One region of the Halomonas sp. HAL1 genome, then DNA from elsewhere that is predicted to be linked to it. Evidence: predicted binding sites of a transcription regulator. Region 1 holds the regulator's gene; each other region holds the start of a gene.
What was found. Region 1 encodes FNR, which switches genes on or off when oxygen is low (the NO sensors DNR and NnrR bind a similar motif). Its sites were predicted from a motif close to TTGATNTANATCAA; they were not measured.
Positions count from the first base shown of each region.

Region 2: paaF (2,3-dehydroadipyl-CoA hydratase PaaF) is a predicted target of FNR. The motif match lies at 2,179-2,192, and genes of this name have one in related genera.
Region 3: cyoA (ubiquinol oxidase subunit II) is a predicted target of FNR. The motif match lies at 2,910-2,923, and genes of this name have one in related genera.

Region 1 covers NZ_CP130610.1:3,270,481-3,276,020, forward strand. Annotated here, with positions in the region: gene Q3Y66_RS15335 (heavy metal translocating P-type ATPase) at 1-131, shown strand, start outside; gene ccoS (cbb3-type cytochrome oxidase assembly protein CcoS) at 128-370, shown strand; gene Q3Y66_RS15345 (sulfite exporter TauE/SafE family protein) at 367-1,062, shown strand; gene hemN (oxygen-independent coproporphyrinogen III oxidase) at 1,164-2,603, shown strand; gene fnr (fumarate/nitrate reduction transcriptional regulator Fnr) at 2,707-3,453, shown strand; gene ttcA (tRNA 2-thiocytidine(32) synthetase TtcA) at 3,446-4,357, opposite strand; gene Q3Y66_RS15365 (DNA polymerase III subunit epsilon) at 4,464-5,117, opposite strand; gene Q3Y66_RS15370 (DUF294 nucleotidyltransferase-like domain-containing protein) at 5,123-5,540, opposite strand, start outside.
Region 2 covers NZ_CP130610.1:3,857,093-3,862,632, reverse strand. Annotated here, with positions in the region: gene paaH (3-hydroxyacyl-CoA dehydrogenase PaaH) at 1-536, opposite strand, end outside; gene paaG (2-(1,2-epoxy-1,2-dihydrophenyl)acetyl-CoA isomerase PaaG) at 538-1,329, opposite strand; gene paaF (2,3-dehydroadipyl-CoA hydratase PaaF) at 1,346-2,119, opposite strand; gene paaN (phenylacetic acid degradation protein PaaN) at 2,486-4,162, shown strand; gene paaX (phenylacetic acid degradation operon negative regulatory protein PaaX) at 4,279-5,208, opposite strand; gene Q3Y66_RS17920 (phenylacetic acid degradation protein PaaY) at 5,450-5,540, opposite strand, start outside.
Region 3 covers NZ_CP130610.1:1,007,856-1,013,395, reverse strand. Annotated here, with positions in the region: gene cyoB (cytochrome o ubiquinol oxidase subunit I) at 1-1,646, opposite strand, end outside; gene cyoA (ubiquinol oxidase subunit II) at 1,650-2,675, opposite strand; gene Q3Y66_RS04790 (DeoR/GlpR family DNA-binding transcription regulator) at 2,983-3,750, opposite strand; gene Q3Y66_RS04785 (outer membrane protein OmpK) at 4,062-4,913, shown strand; gene Q3Y66_RS04780 (NupC/NupG family nucleoside CNT transporter) at 5,097-5,540, shown strand, end outside.

The DNA.
Region 1 (5,540 bases):
CACCCTGGATGGCGGCCATTGGTATGTCGCTCAGCTCGCTAGTGGTGGTGGGTAACGCGCTGCGGCTGTCACGCTGGCGTACGACGCCGCCCGCCTCTTCGCCAAGCGCTTCAACACCGGTAACCGCATGACGATTCTGTATCTACTCATTCCGCTTTCACTTATTCTGCTGGGCCTCGCCGTCTGGGCATTCTTTTGGGCGGTGAAAAATGATCAGTTCGACGACTTGGAAGGCCCGGCGCACCGCATTTTGTTTGATGAAGATGAGAACGACCTAACCCCTGAACAGCGTCAACAACTTCAGCGCGCTAAGCAAAAGCCGACTATCCCCGCCGAAAACTCAACCGACGACCAAGAGCCCCGGCCATGAATCCAACCGGCCTTGACCTGCCGCCACTGCTGGCGGCGTTCGTGTTTGGTTTGATGGGCGGCGCCCATTGCATTGGCATGTGTGGTGGCATTATGAGCGCGCTCACTTTTGCAGTCCCCCCCAGCATGCGCCATCCGGCGCGTATGGGAGGCTTGCTGCTCAGCTATAATGCAGGTCGTATTACTAGCTATATGAGCGCAGGCGCACTGGTAGCTCTACTAGGCACACTGTTTTCCCTCTCAGCCACGGCGCGAATGCTGCTACAAGTGTTTGCGGCGCTGATGCTGATCCTGATGGCGCTGTATATCGCCAACTGGTGGAAAGGGCTGCTGAAAGTGGAAGCGGTAGGCCGCCGCCTATGGCGCTTCATCGAGCCGGTAGGGCGACGTTTAATGCCAGTAGTTCATTTACCCCAAGCCTTTGCGCTGGGGGCGATATGGGGCTGGCTGCCCTGTGGGCTGGTCTACTCCATGCTGGCTTGGAGCTTAGCGATTGCCGACCCGCTCCAGGGCGCACTGTTGATGGGTGCGTTTGGGCTGGGCACGCTGCCTGCGCTGCTGGCCACCGGGCTTGCCGCGCGCCAGTTAAGCCACCTGATTCGTCACCCGGCAACGCGCAGCGTGGCCGCGCTGACGATCATTGCTTTTGCGCTGTGGCAGCTGTGGACACTCACAGCACACAACCTGCATTAACATGACATGGCTCAATATTTATATCGGCGCCGCGCGTTAGGCTGGCTCTGGCTTTGAAAAAACAGCCTTTAAAACGCCCCTTTTAACGCCGGAGCCACTTCATGCCCGTTCATGCCCCCGCGGCTTCTTCTACGATGACTTCAACCATGGCCGGGGCAGCACCGGAGCAGAAAAAGTGGGATGAAGCCTTGCTGCGCCGTTACGATACCAGCGGCCCGCGCTATACGTCTTACCCCACGGCGTTGTCGTTTCACGACCAATTTACCCCGAGCGATTTGACTCAGGCGTTAGAGCGCAGCAATGCCAGCCACCGTCCTCTTTCGCTGTATGTGCATATCCCCTTCTGCCGCAAGATTTGTTTTTACTGCGCGTGTAATAAAATCGCCACCAAGAACACCGCCCTGGCCGAGCCGTACCTATCCCGGCTTGACCGTGAAATGGTGCTGACCGCTCGCCACCTGGATACCACACGACCGGTGAAGCAGTTGCACTGGGGTGGCGGAACACCGACGTTTCTTAACTTGAACCAGATGGGCGACTTGATTGATCGTCTGGACGCGCGCTTTGGTCTCTCGTCCGCGTCTGATCGCGATTACGCGATTGAAATCGACCCACGCGAAGCGGACGTATTTACGCTGCGCCACCTGCAATCGCTCGGTTTCAATCGCATCAGTTTAGGCGTGCAGGACTTAAGCCCGCTGGTGCAGAAAGCCATTAACCGTATTCAGCCAAGAGTACTCACCGAGACGCTGATGGATGAAGCGCACCGGCTGGGCTTTCATTCGCTCAATCTCGATTTAATATACGGCTTGCCCTTTCAGACTGAAAAAAGCTTTGCAGACACCCTGCGCCAAGTGATCGAGTTAAATCCAGCACGGCTTTCTGTGTTTAACTACGCCCACATGCCCGAGCGCTTTGCCCCCCAGCGGCGGATAAATGTCGATGACCTGCCGGGCAGCGAAGAGAAGCTGGCGATTCTGCGTACCACGATAGAGATGCTCACCGCGGCCGGTTATGTGCACATCGGTATGGACCACTTTGCTCGTCCTGATGACAGCTTGGCGATCGCCCAGCGCGAAGGCTCGCTACAGCGCAACTTCCAAGGCTACTCCAGCCACGCCCAGTGCGACTTAATCGGGCTTGGCGTGTCGGCAATTTCTCGCGTCGATGATGTCTATGCACAGAACCCTAGCGATCTGGCCCGCTATGAAGCAGCGCTGGATCAGGGCCAGCTGGCAACCGTTCGCGGGCTGCGCTTAAGTAACGATGACCTGATACGCCGGGACGTCATTGAGCGACTAATGTGTGATATGCGCATTGATCTGGCCGCCATCGGTCAACGCTGGAAAATTGATGCCCCGCATTACTTTGCGCAAGCGCTTGAGCACTTACAGGGCGCCGAGCGAGATGGCCTGCTGACGCGCAGCGGCGACCAGCTTAGCGCGACGCCTATGGGCCGACTGCTAATTCGTCACTTAGCCATGGCGTTTGATGCTCACCTACCGCAGCACTCAGGCACGCACTACTCAAAGATTGTGTAAACAAGCTATCGCTAACGAAATGAAGCTTCCATAATAAAGGAAGCCTACCTCAGCCCAGCGTGAGAATTACCTGACACCCAAGACGCTACGCAAGGAGCTACGCATGTTGGAACCCATGAGCCGCCGACGCTCGCTACTCCATGAAGCTCGCTGCCAAACCTGCAGCTTGAGCTCACTGTGCCTGCCGCTTGCCCTTGAGATAGACGATGTGGGGCAGTTCGATGCCATTATTCGACGCCGTGCGCCGCTGAAAAAAGGCGAGCCACTATTTCGCCAAGGCGACAGCTTTACCAGCGTTTATGCGGTCCGCTCAGGCAGTTTGAAACAGGTCACCTCAGAGGGAAACGGCAGCGAGCAACTGACCAATTTCTACCTCCCGAGCGAGCTAGTGGGGTTGGACGGGATTGATGAGGAGCACTACCCAGGAAGTGTAATTGCCCTGGAAACGACCACCGTTTGCGAGATTCCCTTTGATCGCTTGGACTCACTCTCAGAGGAGTTGCCCGAACTGCGTGGCCAACTGTATCGCAGCATGAGCAAAGAGTTACGCGATGACCGGCGCATGATGCGCCTGCTGTCACGTAAAACTGCCGACCAGCGGCTAGCGAGCTTTTTAATAACACTTTCGGATCGTTTTCGTCGCCGTGGCTACTCGCCCTACAGTTTCCGCCTTTCCATGCCCAGGGCCGATATCGGCAACTATTTGGGTTTAGCGGTGGAAACCGTCAGCCGTATTTTAAGCCGCTTTCAGCAGCAGAGCGTAGTGGCGGTGTCCGGGCGAGAGGTCAATATTCTTGATATGCAGCGCTTAATCACCCTCGCCGAAGAGGAGCAGCAAACGGTTAACTGACGTTAAATGCCTGAATGCGCCCGGCCAATAGCTCTGCCTGTTTGGCTTCTAGCCCTTCAAAATCAAACAGGCTGCGATCCGCCAGCTGGGAAGGCGCAATATTAGTTACCGCCTTAAACATGCTTTCCAGACGGCCGGGGAATTTTTTGTCCCACTCAGCGAGCATCTCTTTGACGACCTGGCGCTGCATATTGGGCTGCGAACCGCATAGATTGCAGGGAATAATCGGAAATTCCATCAGCCGTGAAAACTCGGCAATATCCGCCTCTTTGCAGTAAGCCAGCGGCCGAATGACGATATTTTTACCATCATCAGAAAGCAGCTTAGGCGGCATCGCTTTTAAGTTGCCGCCAAAGAACATATTGAGAAACAGCGTTTCAAGGATATCTTCGCGGTGGTGGCCCAGGGCGATTTTATTGGCGCCAATCTCTTCAGCAAACCCGTACAGCGAACCGCGGCGCAGACGTGAACAGAGCGCACAAGTCGTTTTACCTTCTGGCGTTTTTTCTTTCACCACCGAATAAGTATCACGCTCGACAATGTGATATTCCACGCCCTGCTTATCCAGATACGCAGGCAGCACGTGCTCGGGAAAACCGGGCTGTTTTTGATCCAGATTGACCGCCACCAGTGAGAAATTGACCGGCGCATTGCGCTGCAAATTGCGCAAAATCTCCAGCATCGTATAGCTGTCTTTGCCGCCGGAGAGACAGACCATCACACGGTCGCCTTCATTGATCATCTGGTAATCAATAATCGCATTGCCTACTTCTCGGCGCAGGCGCTTTTGCAGCTTGTTAAATTCACGTTTCTGCTTAGCATCGGCCAGCTCTGGCGAGTCTTGCTCAACATCAGCGAGGGCGGCTCCGAGGGAAGCAGGGTCAAAATGATCAAGAGATTGCATGGTATAAGCACTGCCGAGGGTGGAAGGCATTCAAGAAAAAAGTGACTGCTATTCTAACAACACTCACCGCCCTGACCCAACTACTCGTATGCAGAGCTGCTTATCACTAAGCAGCCTCCGCCATAATGCGCTGCAGGCGCATATAGAGCAGCGCACTGGAAGTGGCCTCGCCTAACACACCCTGCATCCCCATCGCGGGTACTTGCCAGCACGCCAGCGCTTGGGCAAAGCTACTCCGCGCCTCTATCTCCGGGTGCAAGCGCCGCAGCTGGCGCTGGTGCAGCTTTTCCACGTCGACCTGGGCATTGGGCAGCGCGAAATCCAACCGCTTTCTCAGCAACGCATTTAACGCTCCAATCCGCTTGTCTAACTGCCAACCGACAATAGGACGATTGCCAATAAACTCTACTAACGCATTTAAATTGTCGCGGTTTGGCGCCGCCACCTCCCCCGCCTGGCTCAGCAGGTGGTGGCGACGCAGCGATGCATTGCTAGCCTGCCCCGGTGCGCCTAACGTCAGCACAAAAGCACGGCTGGTACGCACCTGCTGTTGGCTAAGCACCACGGCGGCCAAACTGATCACAGGTGACGTCGGCGTTGGCGTTGATGTGCAGGCAAGCGCTACTAGTTCTTCGCCCATATAGGGCTGAAAGAGCCAGGCATAGGGAGAATCAGCACAGCGCCGCCGGTCGCTTTCGCGGCGCAATAAGGTGCGCAAGGAGCCGCTAAAAAGTGCCACGTGTCGATCTAACAGCCGCATTCCGCTCACGAATACTCCAGATGATAACGATGGGAAAGCCGCTGCTTAAAGTCTTTGACGATATGCAAAGCTTCACGTAATAAGTCGCGTTCTAGCGAAGAGAGGCTTTGCACCACGACACGATTGGTGCGGTTCGCCTCTTGCGATGTGCTACTTGCCTCTAGGGCCGTGAGCTGCTGTTTGAGACGCAGCTCGGAAAACAGCGCCAGCGCTTCGCCCAGGTCGTCGGCGAACCGGCGATCCAAGCGGCCATCGGCGGCCAGCGCGTCTAAACGATCCAGTGTTGAGGTCGCTTTGATCCGTCGCTCAAGCGCCATGGTGCGAACGCCATGAACAATGGGAAAAATGCCACCTTTCTTGATATCGATACCGTGCTGAGGCTTTTTCAGCGAGCCAAACAGCGTCAGCGGTGTGGAAAAGCGT
Region 2 (5,540 bases), 590 kb from region 1:
CCCCAAGCGTTGGCGGTGGCGTAAAGAGTTTCGCCAACCTCAGCGGTAGTCGCTAGGCCAGACACCACTTCCACCAGCTTCATTACCGGCGCGGGGTTAAAGAAATGCAGCCCCGCCATGCGCTCGGGGTGTTCTAGGTTCGCGGCAATAGAAGTAATCGACAGGGACGAGGTGTTACTGGCGAATAAAGTATCAGTCGAGCACAGTGCTTCTAGCTGGGCGAATACTTGGCGCTTGATGTCGAGGTTCTCGACGATAGCCTCAATAATCAGGCGGCTGTCGGCCAAGGCATTGATAGCGTCGGCTGGCTGCAGGCGATCGATGATGCTATCCACATCGTCCTGGGTCATCTTGCCCTTGGCTACGCGCCGTTCCAGCTGGCGGCGAATATTGTCAATACCAGCAATTGCCGCGCCCGGTTGATTGTCATGCAGAATCACCGAGTGGCCAGCCTGGGCGGCTACCTGAGCGATACCGGCACCCATGGCGCCAGCGCCGATCACGCCAATGACGGCGCTCGTGGGAAGAGCTGACATCTCATTCTCCCTTGAAGGTGGGGCGACGTTTCTCCATGAAAGCGCTTACGCCTTCGCGGTAGTCCTCGGAGCGCCCAGCAAGGCGCTGCAGGTCGCGTTCCAGGTCGAGCTGCTCATTGAAGCTGTTATCGCTGCTGGCATGCAGAGCGCGTTTGATGAGTGCCAAACCACGCGTCGGTTGAGTTGCCAAGTGGCGAGCCATGGACATGGCTTCTTCTTGAAGCGACTCATCGTCGACGCAGCGCCAGATCATGCCCCACTGTTCGGCGGTTTCAGCGGGAAGCTTGTCGCCGAGCATCGCCAAGCCCTTGGCACGCGCCATGCCAACTAAGTTAGGCAATGTCCAGGTGCCACCGGAGTCTGGGATCAAGCCGATCTTACAGAAGGCTTGAATGAAGCTAGCCGAACGCGCCGCCAAAACGATGTCACAGGCCAGGGCGATGTTGGCACCGGCGCCTGCGGCCACGCCATTGACTGCGCAAATGGTTGGAAACGGCATGTCTTTGAGGGCGCGCAGCATGGGGTTGTAGCGTTTCTCCAATGACTCGCCTAGGTCGGGGGCTTGTTCGCCGGGCACCACGCTACGATCGGAAAGATCCTGTCCGGCGCAGAATCCTCTGCCGCTGCCAGTCAGCAGCAGAGCGCGAACGCTAGAGTCCTGGCGCACGGCTTTAAGCGCCTTGCGCATCTCGGAGTGCATCTCGGTATTGAAGCTGTTCAGGCTGTCGGGGCGATTCAGTGTAATACAGGCGACGCCGTCTTCTACGCTGTAAAGCAGGGGCGCTTGGCTCATGGGTAATATCCTTGTGTCAATGCCCTTGAAAAGTGGCAGGTCGTTTTTCTTGGAAGGCGCGAATGCCCTCTTCGCGGTCGGCGGTGCCCGCCAGCAAGGTGAACGCATGTCGTTCAAAGCGCAGGCCGGTGGCCAGGTCGGTATCCATCGCCTTGTGTAACGATTCCCGTGCCAAGCGCACTGCCAGCGGAGCCTTGGAGGCAATGCGTGTTGCAATAGCCATTGCGCGCTCTAGCGTTAATTCGGGCTGGGTAATCTCGCTAATCAGGCCAGCTTCGAGCGCGCGGCGAGCGGAAATCGGCTCGCCGGTAAGCACCATCTGAGTGGCGAGTGATTTACCCACCGCCCGCAGCAGGCGTTGGGTGCCGCCAGCGCCAGGCATGATGCCTAGGTTGATTTCCGGCTGGCCAAACAGGGCGTTTTCTCCCGCAATAATGATATCGGCATGCATGGCCAGTTCGCAGCCACCGCCTAAGGCATAGCCGTTGACAGCAGCAATAATCGGTTTGCGAAATTGCGTGATAGTGGCCCAGTGATGCTGCCGAGGATCTTCCAACATACCGACCAAATCGCGTTCAGCCATTTCGTTAATATCGGCACCGGCAGCGAACGCTTTCGTACTGCCAGTAATCACCACAGCGCGAACCTTGTCGTCACTATCAGCAGCGCTCAAGGTATCGGCAAGCTCGCCGAGAAGCTTCGTATTAAGCGCATTCAGTGCTTCTGGGCGATTCAGCGTGATGCATAAAACGCCTTCCTGGGGAGGGGTTATTTTTAGAGTAGTGGGCATCTTTACCTCAGTTCGGCCTGTGGCGCACAGGATGAATATCTGTCGAGTATAGATTTATTTTGATACACATCAATATTGTTTTATTGACGTTAATGTGTCGCTTAGTGGTGGTTTTTGTTATTTTTTATTTGTTAACAACATGTTATGTGAGTTTTTGGCAAGTAGATGATAAGCATTAGACCATGGTATGAAAAGTGAGTATGTGGCTAATAAAGTGATTTTTAGCCAGCTTATGTAAGGAAATTAGTGTTGGTTCATTGATTCTTAAGCAAACGATGCCAGGGAAAGGGTTTGATGTTTTGTTACGGGAAAGATAATCTTTGATGATATAGCGTATCAAAAAATAAGTGAGTTCAGGAGCGCCCCATGACGCAATCAGCGCAGCAAATGTTTGACCTACATCGTGAGATCCTTGACCAAGCTGTCGATGCCATCTCTAGCCGTAGTTTTTGGACGCCCTATCCAGAAAGCATGCGGAAATATCCCGAGGATGAAGTTAAAGCGGCGCCGACCAAATTCGATTCACTGCTCAATCAGCCATTTACGCTTAATGGGGTTGGTAACTCCCAGCAAGTAGGAGGTGAGGTGTCACCTTATGGTTTTGAGCTCGGCATTACTTATGATCAGCCAGACACCAAAGCGACGATAGCGGCCATGCAAGTGGCAATGCGAGATTGGCGGGATGCCGGAGTAGAAGCGCGAGTGGGAGTATGCCTGGAAATCTTGGCGCGTCTTAACGCCATGAGTCCGGAGATTGCTCAGGCAGTGATGCATACCAGCGGCCAGGGCCCGATGATGGCGTTTCAGGCGGGTGGTCCTCATGCCCAGGATCGAGGTCTTGAAGCCGTGGCATATGCCTGGCAGGCAATGACGCAGATTCCTGCTAGCGCGCAATGGGTCAAGCCCCAGGGTAAGCATGACCCATTAGTAATGGATAAGCGTTTTCACATTGTGCCACGGGGTATCTCATTGGTAGTAGCTTGCTCCACTTTTCCCACTTGGAACACTTATCCTGGGTTGTTTGCCAGTTTGGTCACTGGCAACCCCGTCATTCTTAAGCCGCACCCAGGTGCTATTCTGCCCGTAGCGATGACCACCCGGGTTGCCCAGGAAGTGATAGAGGAGGCAGGCTTTGACCCCAGCTTGGTGAGTTTAGTACCCGACACGGCCGATGCGCCACTTACCAAGGAGTTGGCGCTTGATCCTGCGGTTAAACTGATCGATTTCACCGGCTCCAATGTCTTTGGTGACTGGCTAATACAGAATGCTAAACAGGCTCAGGTGTTCGCCGAGAAAGCTGGGATCAACACGATCATTATCGACAGCGTGGATAGTCTTAAATCGGTCACGGCGAATCTTGCTTTCTCGTTGAGTCTTTATTCCGGGCAGATGTGCACGACCCCTCAGGCCATTTACGTACCTAAGAGCGGTATTGAAACATCGGATGGCCATTTGGGCTTTGACGACGTGGCGGCAGCGCTTGCGAAAGCCGTCCAAGCGTTTCTGAGTGACAACGACCGAGCCTGCACGGTGCTGGGAGCCCTCCACTCGATGGAGACGCAAGCACGAATAGATGAATGCCGTGGCTTGGGCGAAATAGTGCTAGATAGCGAGCCACGAGAGCACACTCAGTTCCCACAGGCCCGCATACACACGCCACTTATTCTTAAGGTGGATGCAGCACAGAAGGCTGCCTATAGTGAAGAGCGTTTCGGCCCGATAAGTTTTATTATCGCGACAGAAAACACCGCGCACAGTATTGAGCTGGCAAGTGATGTGATCCGGGAAAAAGGCGCGATAACGCTCGGAGCCTACGCGACCGATGAAGCAGTGGTCGATCAGTTCGAGCAACTTGCTATCGAGGTGGCAACCCCGCTCTCGCTGAATTTGGATGGGGGGATATTCGTTAATCAGTCGGCTGCTTTTAGTGACTTTCACGCAACAGGCGGTAACCCTGCGGCCAATGCCTCATTATGCAACCAAGCCTTTGCCTCCAGTCGCTTCTTAGTAGTGCAAAGCCGTCGCCATGCCCAACCCGACTGAGAATAACCGGTCTTAATAAAGGTGTTCAATGTCCTGTGTCACCTTGTCTTTCCAAGAGGAGGCGAAGTGACACAGAATTCTACACGTTACCGATAAATGGGCTGCCATGCGCTTTTTTACGCTAACCCGCCGAAGCGCTGATAAAACCGAGTGTTGGGTGCTGGAAGAGGGCCCTCTGCGGTTTCTAGGTGCTTATCAAGCCAACGCTCGGCGCGTTGATGAATTGCACGATAGATATTTCGCGATAACTGATAGGCATTTCGGCCTTCCCAAGCAGCAGGTAAAAGCTCGTCTGGAAGTTGAGGGTCTCGAAGTTGTACTTTTCGATACTCATGAATTAAAAGTACTCGCGCTATAAAGCACTCTTCTTCACTTAGTAAATCGCCATCGTTTGCCAGAGCTTGCCATAAGGGTCGAAATTTCTCTAAAAATAATTTGTAGCTCTTCGCCAGCTCATCAAGATTCCAGCTCTCTTTTACTTGTAGCCTTAGTGGCTTTATCACCATAGGGTTTGAAGATTCTGTTTGCATAATAATGGTATCTTCAGAAGCTCCCATATCTTGTAATACTGCCGTAGTGTCATTGCAGCTAAGCGTAGGGTGCGCAAGAATACCTGTAGCAAAACTGCCAAAGCCAAGCCATTCTAACTCGTCACGTACTTTTTGACGTAGTTCAGGTTCCAGCTGCGTCAGCATGGCTAACGTCCATTTACCTGTCCACTGAGCTTGTTGGCCATGATAAACACGCTTGAATGCTTGCTCAAACCGACGCTGGCCTGCATTACTAAGGCTATAGTAACTCCGCCGTCCTACCTTCTCACCTTGCAGCCACGTATCTTGTGTTAGACGATAAACTGACGTTCTCACCAAGCGTTCATTGATACCAATGGGGGCTAGCAATTGATACAGACTACCTAGCCAGACTGCCCCCCCACGCGGAACAATTGCGTCCCCGTATACGGTAATAATAAGTGAGCCTGCGCGTATAGGACGGCGCGCCTGGAAGTCATTAACAAGTTTCGTAACGCAATCAGAAGAAAACGACATGTGGTATTGAGTTCCCGTGCGGCAATTCTCTATCATTAAAGTATTTAATGATTTATGTAGATATGCTACCAAAAGTAGATATATCAGGCTGACATTAGTATCGCACTGCTCCTCCGTGAGAGAAAGCAGCACAATGCGAGTATAATCTTGGCGGCTCAACACAGTAGACGGGAGCTATTAAAATAGTTGGCCACATCGCCTATCAGCGAGTCTCTCTTAATCTTATCAATGTACTGCAGGATTATGGGCTTTCTTCGCTGCTTTTTACCGTTCCCTTGGGGGCTGTGTTGCCAGCATCAAGGTGCGGGCGGTTAGCGTCCAGTTCACTAAGT
Region 3 (5,540 bases), 2.0 Mb from region 1:
AACGGCGCTGGTGAAGAGGTTGACCACTCCAAGGTACGGCCATCCCACGGGTCACCGGTCACATCAGCATTCAGTTTGCGATCGCGGATGCTCACCCAGAACTGGATGATGGTACAGGCAATACCCATCATGATGATCACCGCGCCTACCCAGGCCAGAATCATCCACGGCTGCCATTCAGGATTAGCGTAGGACTGCATGCGGCGCACGGCACCAAAGAAGGCCAACACGTAAAGCGGCATAAAGGCGACATAGAAGCCGATAAACCAGCACCAGAATGCACGCTTGCCCCATTTTTCGCTCAACGTGAAGCCAAACGCTTTGGGGAACCAGAAGGTAAGGCCCGCCATCATGCCGAACACGACACCGCCGATAATGACGTTGTGGAAGTGAGCGATAACAAACAAGCTGTTATGCAGCACAAAGTTAGCGGCTGGCACTGCCAGCATGACACCGGTCATACCGCCCAGCGTAAAGGTAATAATAAAGCCCAGCGTCCAGAGTACCGGCGACGTCAGTTCCAAACTACCGCGGAACATCGTGAACAGCCAGTTGAAGACTTTCACCCCGGTAGGAATGGCGATGATCATCGTCATAATGCCGAAGAAGGCATTGACGTTAGCACCCGCCCCCATGGTGAAGAAGTGGTGCAACCAGACAACAAACGACAACAAGGTGATGGCGATGGTCGCCCATACCATGGTCATGTAACCAAATAGCCGCTTACGGGCAAACGTCGAAATAACTTCCGAGAACACACCAAAGGCAGGCAGAATCAGAATATAAACTTCCGGATGGCCCCACGCCCAAATGAGGTTGACGTACATCATCATGTTGCCGCCAAAATCATTGGTGAAGAAGTGCATGCCTAAGTAGCGATCCAGCGTCAGCAGCGCAATGGTGGCGGTCAAAATAGGGAATGAGGCGATGATCAGCACGTTGGCGCACAGCGATGTCCAGGTGAAGATCGGCATGCGGAACATGGTCATGCCTTTGGTGCGCATTTTTAAAATGGTCACGAAGAAGTTAATGCCGGTGAGCGTCGTGCCTATCCCGGATATCTGTAATGCCCATATCCAGTAATCGACCCCCACCCCGGGACTAAACTCGATCCCCGATAAGGGCGCGTAGGCAAGCCAACCTGTTTTAGCAAACTCCCCTACCACCAGCGAGATATTGACCAATATCGCCGCCACGGCAAACAGCCAGAAGCTCAGGTTATTCAGGAAAGGAAAAGCGACGTCGCGGGCGCCTATTTGCAGGGGCACCACCAGGTTCATCAGGCCGATGACCATGGGCATAGCGACAAAGAAAATCATGATCACGCCGTGGGCGGTAAAGATCTGATCGTAGTGTTCGGGCGGTAAATAGCCCGCGGCACCCCCGGCGGCCATCGCCTGCTGGGTACGCATCATAATCGCATCCGAGAAGCCACGCAGTAGCATGACCAAGGCGACGATGAAATACATAATGCCGAGCTTTTTGTGGTCAACGGAAGTAAACCACTCGTTCCACAGCCAGCTCCATTTACGGTAATACGTTAACGCGCCTACCAGCGCGATCCCCCCAATGGCCATAACGGCCGCGACGACCATAATGATCGGTTCGTGGTAGGGAATTGACTCTAAACTGAGTTTTCCAAACACGGCTTAACCTCCCGCTTCAACACTAGAAGGATTCGCGCGCATGGCATGATCCTGACTAGCATGGTTGTTGGTGTCCTGGCCAGAGTCGGCCGCTTGATGGGTGTTAGGCGTGTTATCGCCATCAGAAGAATCAGCATGGTCGCTGCTCGTCTGGTGATCGCTGCCCATATCGTGCTCACCGCCCGTGTGGAAGCTGCTCAAAATGCTTTCGTACAGCGCTGGCGAAATAGCCGAGAAGTACTCCACTGGGTGCGATTCACTAGGTTCCGCCAGTGCTTCGTAGCCTTCGGGGTAGGTCAGCGTTTCGGAGGCATCGCGCACGGTTTCAACCCAGGCATCAAACTCGCCGGGGGTGGTCACCTTGGCTTCAAACGTCATGCCCGAGAAGCCCGCGCCGCTGTAGTTGGTAGAGCGACCTGGGTAGCTGCCCATTTCATCGGCAATCAGATGAACATCGTTATCCATGCCCGCCATGGCGTAGATCTGGCTGCCAAGATGGGGAATGAAAAAGGCATTCATCACTGAGCCGGAACTGACCCGAAAACGTATTGGGGTATCCACCGGGAAGGCCACTTCATTGACGCTAGCCACGCCCTGCTCCGGATAGATAAACAGCCACTTCCAGTCCAACGCCACCGCCTGAATTTCAATCGGCGCTACGTCGCTTTCCAGTGGTTTGTGCGGGTCAAGGCTATGGGAGGTTTTCCAGGTCAACAGCGCAAGCACCGCGATAATCGCGCAGGGCACGATCCAGATCACTGCTTCAATCGCGTTAGAGTGCGCCCAATCGGGGAGATATTTCGCCACGCTATTGCTGCGCCGATAGCGCCAGCCAAACAGCAGCGTCATGGCAATCACCGGAATAACTACAATCAACATCAAGCCAAAGGAGGTCAGAATCAGCGTGCGCTGCTCAGCGCCAACTTGGCCTTTCGGGTCTAACAAGGCCGAACTACAGCCTGCTAGAAACAGACACAGCGCAAGGAGCACCAAAGTGCCTCGCCTGCGCCATAGTGAGCGTCGTTGCATGGTGTGATCTCGTGAAATGTTCAATAAACACTAGCCTCTATATAGCAAGCTATATAGCAGGCTAACTATCACCCCATACTCTTCCCAAAACATGCTCATACGAGCACAAGAACATGCGTAGTGCACTGAGCGCCACTGCTCCGGGAAGAATATGCGCCGCCAAGTGGGAATAGCGGCGGGTCTTGCTCGCCTAAGCTTTAAAAGCGACAGCAAGTAAGACGAAAGTATTTTCTATTGATCGAGATCATGAAAGAAGTGGCGCATTGCCGCACCCAAGCTATTGACGGGTATAGAGAAGCGAAAAATTCTACGCTACGGTTACCACGGGCACATCGCGACCATGCCCCTCTAGCAGTTGCGGCGCGCCCTCTTCGTCGGTAACAACCACATCAAAATCATCTAGGGCTGCGAAATAAGCCGGTCGTACCACGCCAAACTTGCTGGCATCCACTACCAGCAAGCGCTGCATCGCTGTAGCAATGGCGGCCTGTTTAGGCGCTACTTCGTGAAAGTGGAAACAGCTTACGCCGCGCTCCAAATCCACGCCCGCCGCGGAAATCAATGCTTTATTGATGCCCAATCGTTCAATGGCGGCGGCCATATTGTCGCTGCCAAATGATTGTGAAGCGGCATAAAACAGCCCGCCCAGTAGTACAAGGCGTACGTTAGGCAAGGCGGCAACGGCATTGGCGACGTTGAGTGCATAGGTCACCACCGTCAGTTCACGAAAATGACTTAACTGACTCAGCAACGGAATCAGCGTCGAGCCACAGTCAATAAACAGCGTATCGCCCTCTTCAATAAAGGCGAGTACTCGCTGGCAGAGCCGATACTTCGCCTGGTAGTGGCTAGCCTGCTGCTCGGTTAAGTCATAAATCGGTGTGACACCGGGGTAATTCGCCATCACCAAGCGCCCGCCCAACAGGCTCATCGCAGTTGGCTGGGTGGTGAGATCGCGCCGGATGGTCATTTCTGACACATCGCACAGCTCTGCGGCATCGCGCAGATGAAGAGTGCCGCCACTGGCTAGCGCTTCCTGAAGTTTTGCAAGGCGCTGAGCGCTGCGGCCATTCATGGTGGGCATCTCCTTATCAACCCCTCTTGTTGTGCTTAGCGCAACATAAGCCTTCATGTTGCCTCTTGTTTCGTTTCTATGCTGAGCGAGCAGCGACGGAATTTCCACTGTGACAACGCCCATTAATGCTATTCGTGATGCTTACGATAACTTTATGACATTTAAATAGCGTTGATGTGACAACACTTGCAAATCAACGTTAGAAAAATAACACTAAATGTTATAATTTTAACATTAACGCCAGCCCGCACGACTATAACCACGGATAGCCACACTCAAATGGCTCCGCGACAACCCCCGTTGAGGCTTAAATGACTGCTCGAAAACACACTCGCTCTTCATCGCTTGTCACCCTTAGTGCTGGCGCTTTACTGACAAGTACCGCCCTAGTCACTCCAGCATTTGCAGACGACGCTCAGCCCCACCCGCTTGACCGGCTGTGGTCGTTTGCCAATGTCTCGGTCAACTATCTCGATTGGTCGAACGGCACCGAAGCACGCACCGCCTCTAACGCGGCGAAAAGCGACTTTATGTTTCTCGAAATAGAAGGCGGCGCTGGCTTTAGCTGGGGCGAATTCTATGGCTTCTTTGATTTCGAGAACCCCACCAACGATCAATTCGATGAATCCAGTGGTGGCAAAGACAACTTCCGCACCGCGGGTAAAATAACCTCGCACATTTATCTGGGCGATAGCCCGCTGTCGATTTATGCCCACCTTTACGACTTCCGTGATTACGGCTTTGAGAGCCGTGAGCAGGATCAGGTTCTGGGTTTAGGCTACCGCACCACCTTCGACAATGGCCTGTGGTTTAAACCGTTTATTGGTGCCGCGCGGGTGCAAAGTAACAGCTATAGCGGGATGAACGGCTTTATGGCCGGCTGGGTCGCGGGTTATGATTTCGCGGCGCTCAACCAAAATTTCAGTGTCACCAACTGGCACGAGCAAACGTTTGGACGTGACGACGAGTACTTGACCCAAAACTACCAGCCTCCAGAGGCGAAAGCAGGCAGTGTGGGCACCAACGGTGCACTGAGCCTGTGGTGGCATCCAAGCGACTTGATCACCACCGGTATTCAGTACCGCTACTCTGATAACAAGTTGGGCACGCCCAATAATTACCAGAATGCGATGATCTACTCCGTCAAGCTCAACTTACTATAACCGCTTTAGGAGCCTCTGATTAACGTAATGAGCGCAGGCTAGACAAGGCAAAAATCAACGAAAAGGCGGAGTTTAAGAGCAGTAATGATCATTTTGATCGGACTCGCGCACGAGGCGATTTTTAACGCCGTATAGGCAAGCGTAATAGTTAATCAGAGGTTCCAGGACTCGAAGGATCCCCCTATGACACTCCTTATGAGCTTGGTGGGTATGGTCACCCTGGTGGCCATTGCCCTGATATTCTCCTACGACCGTAAATCTATCCGGTTACGTACCGTGCTCGGCGCCTTTGCGATCCAAGCGGGGATTGGTGCCTTTGTACTTTATGTGCCGTTTGGCCAAGCGGTACTACAGGCCATCTCCTCCGGCGTTAGCCAAATTTTGGTGTATGCCAACGACGGTATCGGCTTTCTGTTCGGCGGCTTAGCCGATGTGGATAATGTCGGCTTTGTATTTGCAATCAAAGTACTCCCCGTCATTATCTTCTTCTCCTCGCTAATCGCCGTGCTCTATTACATCGGCATTATGCAGTGGGTGATTCGCATTCTGGGTGGCGCACTACAGAAAGCATTAGGCACTTCACGCACTGAATCGCTTTCTGCAACGGCAAATATTTTCGTCGGCCAG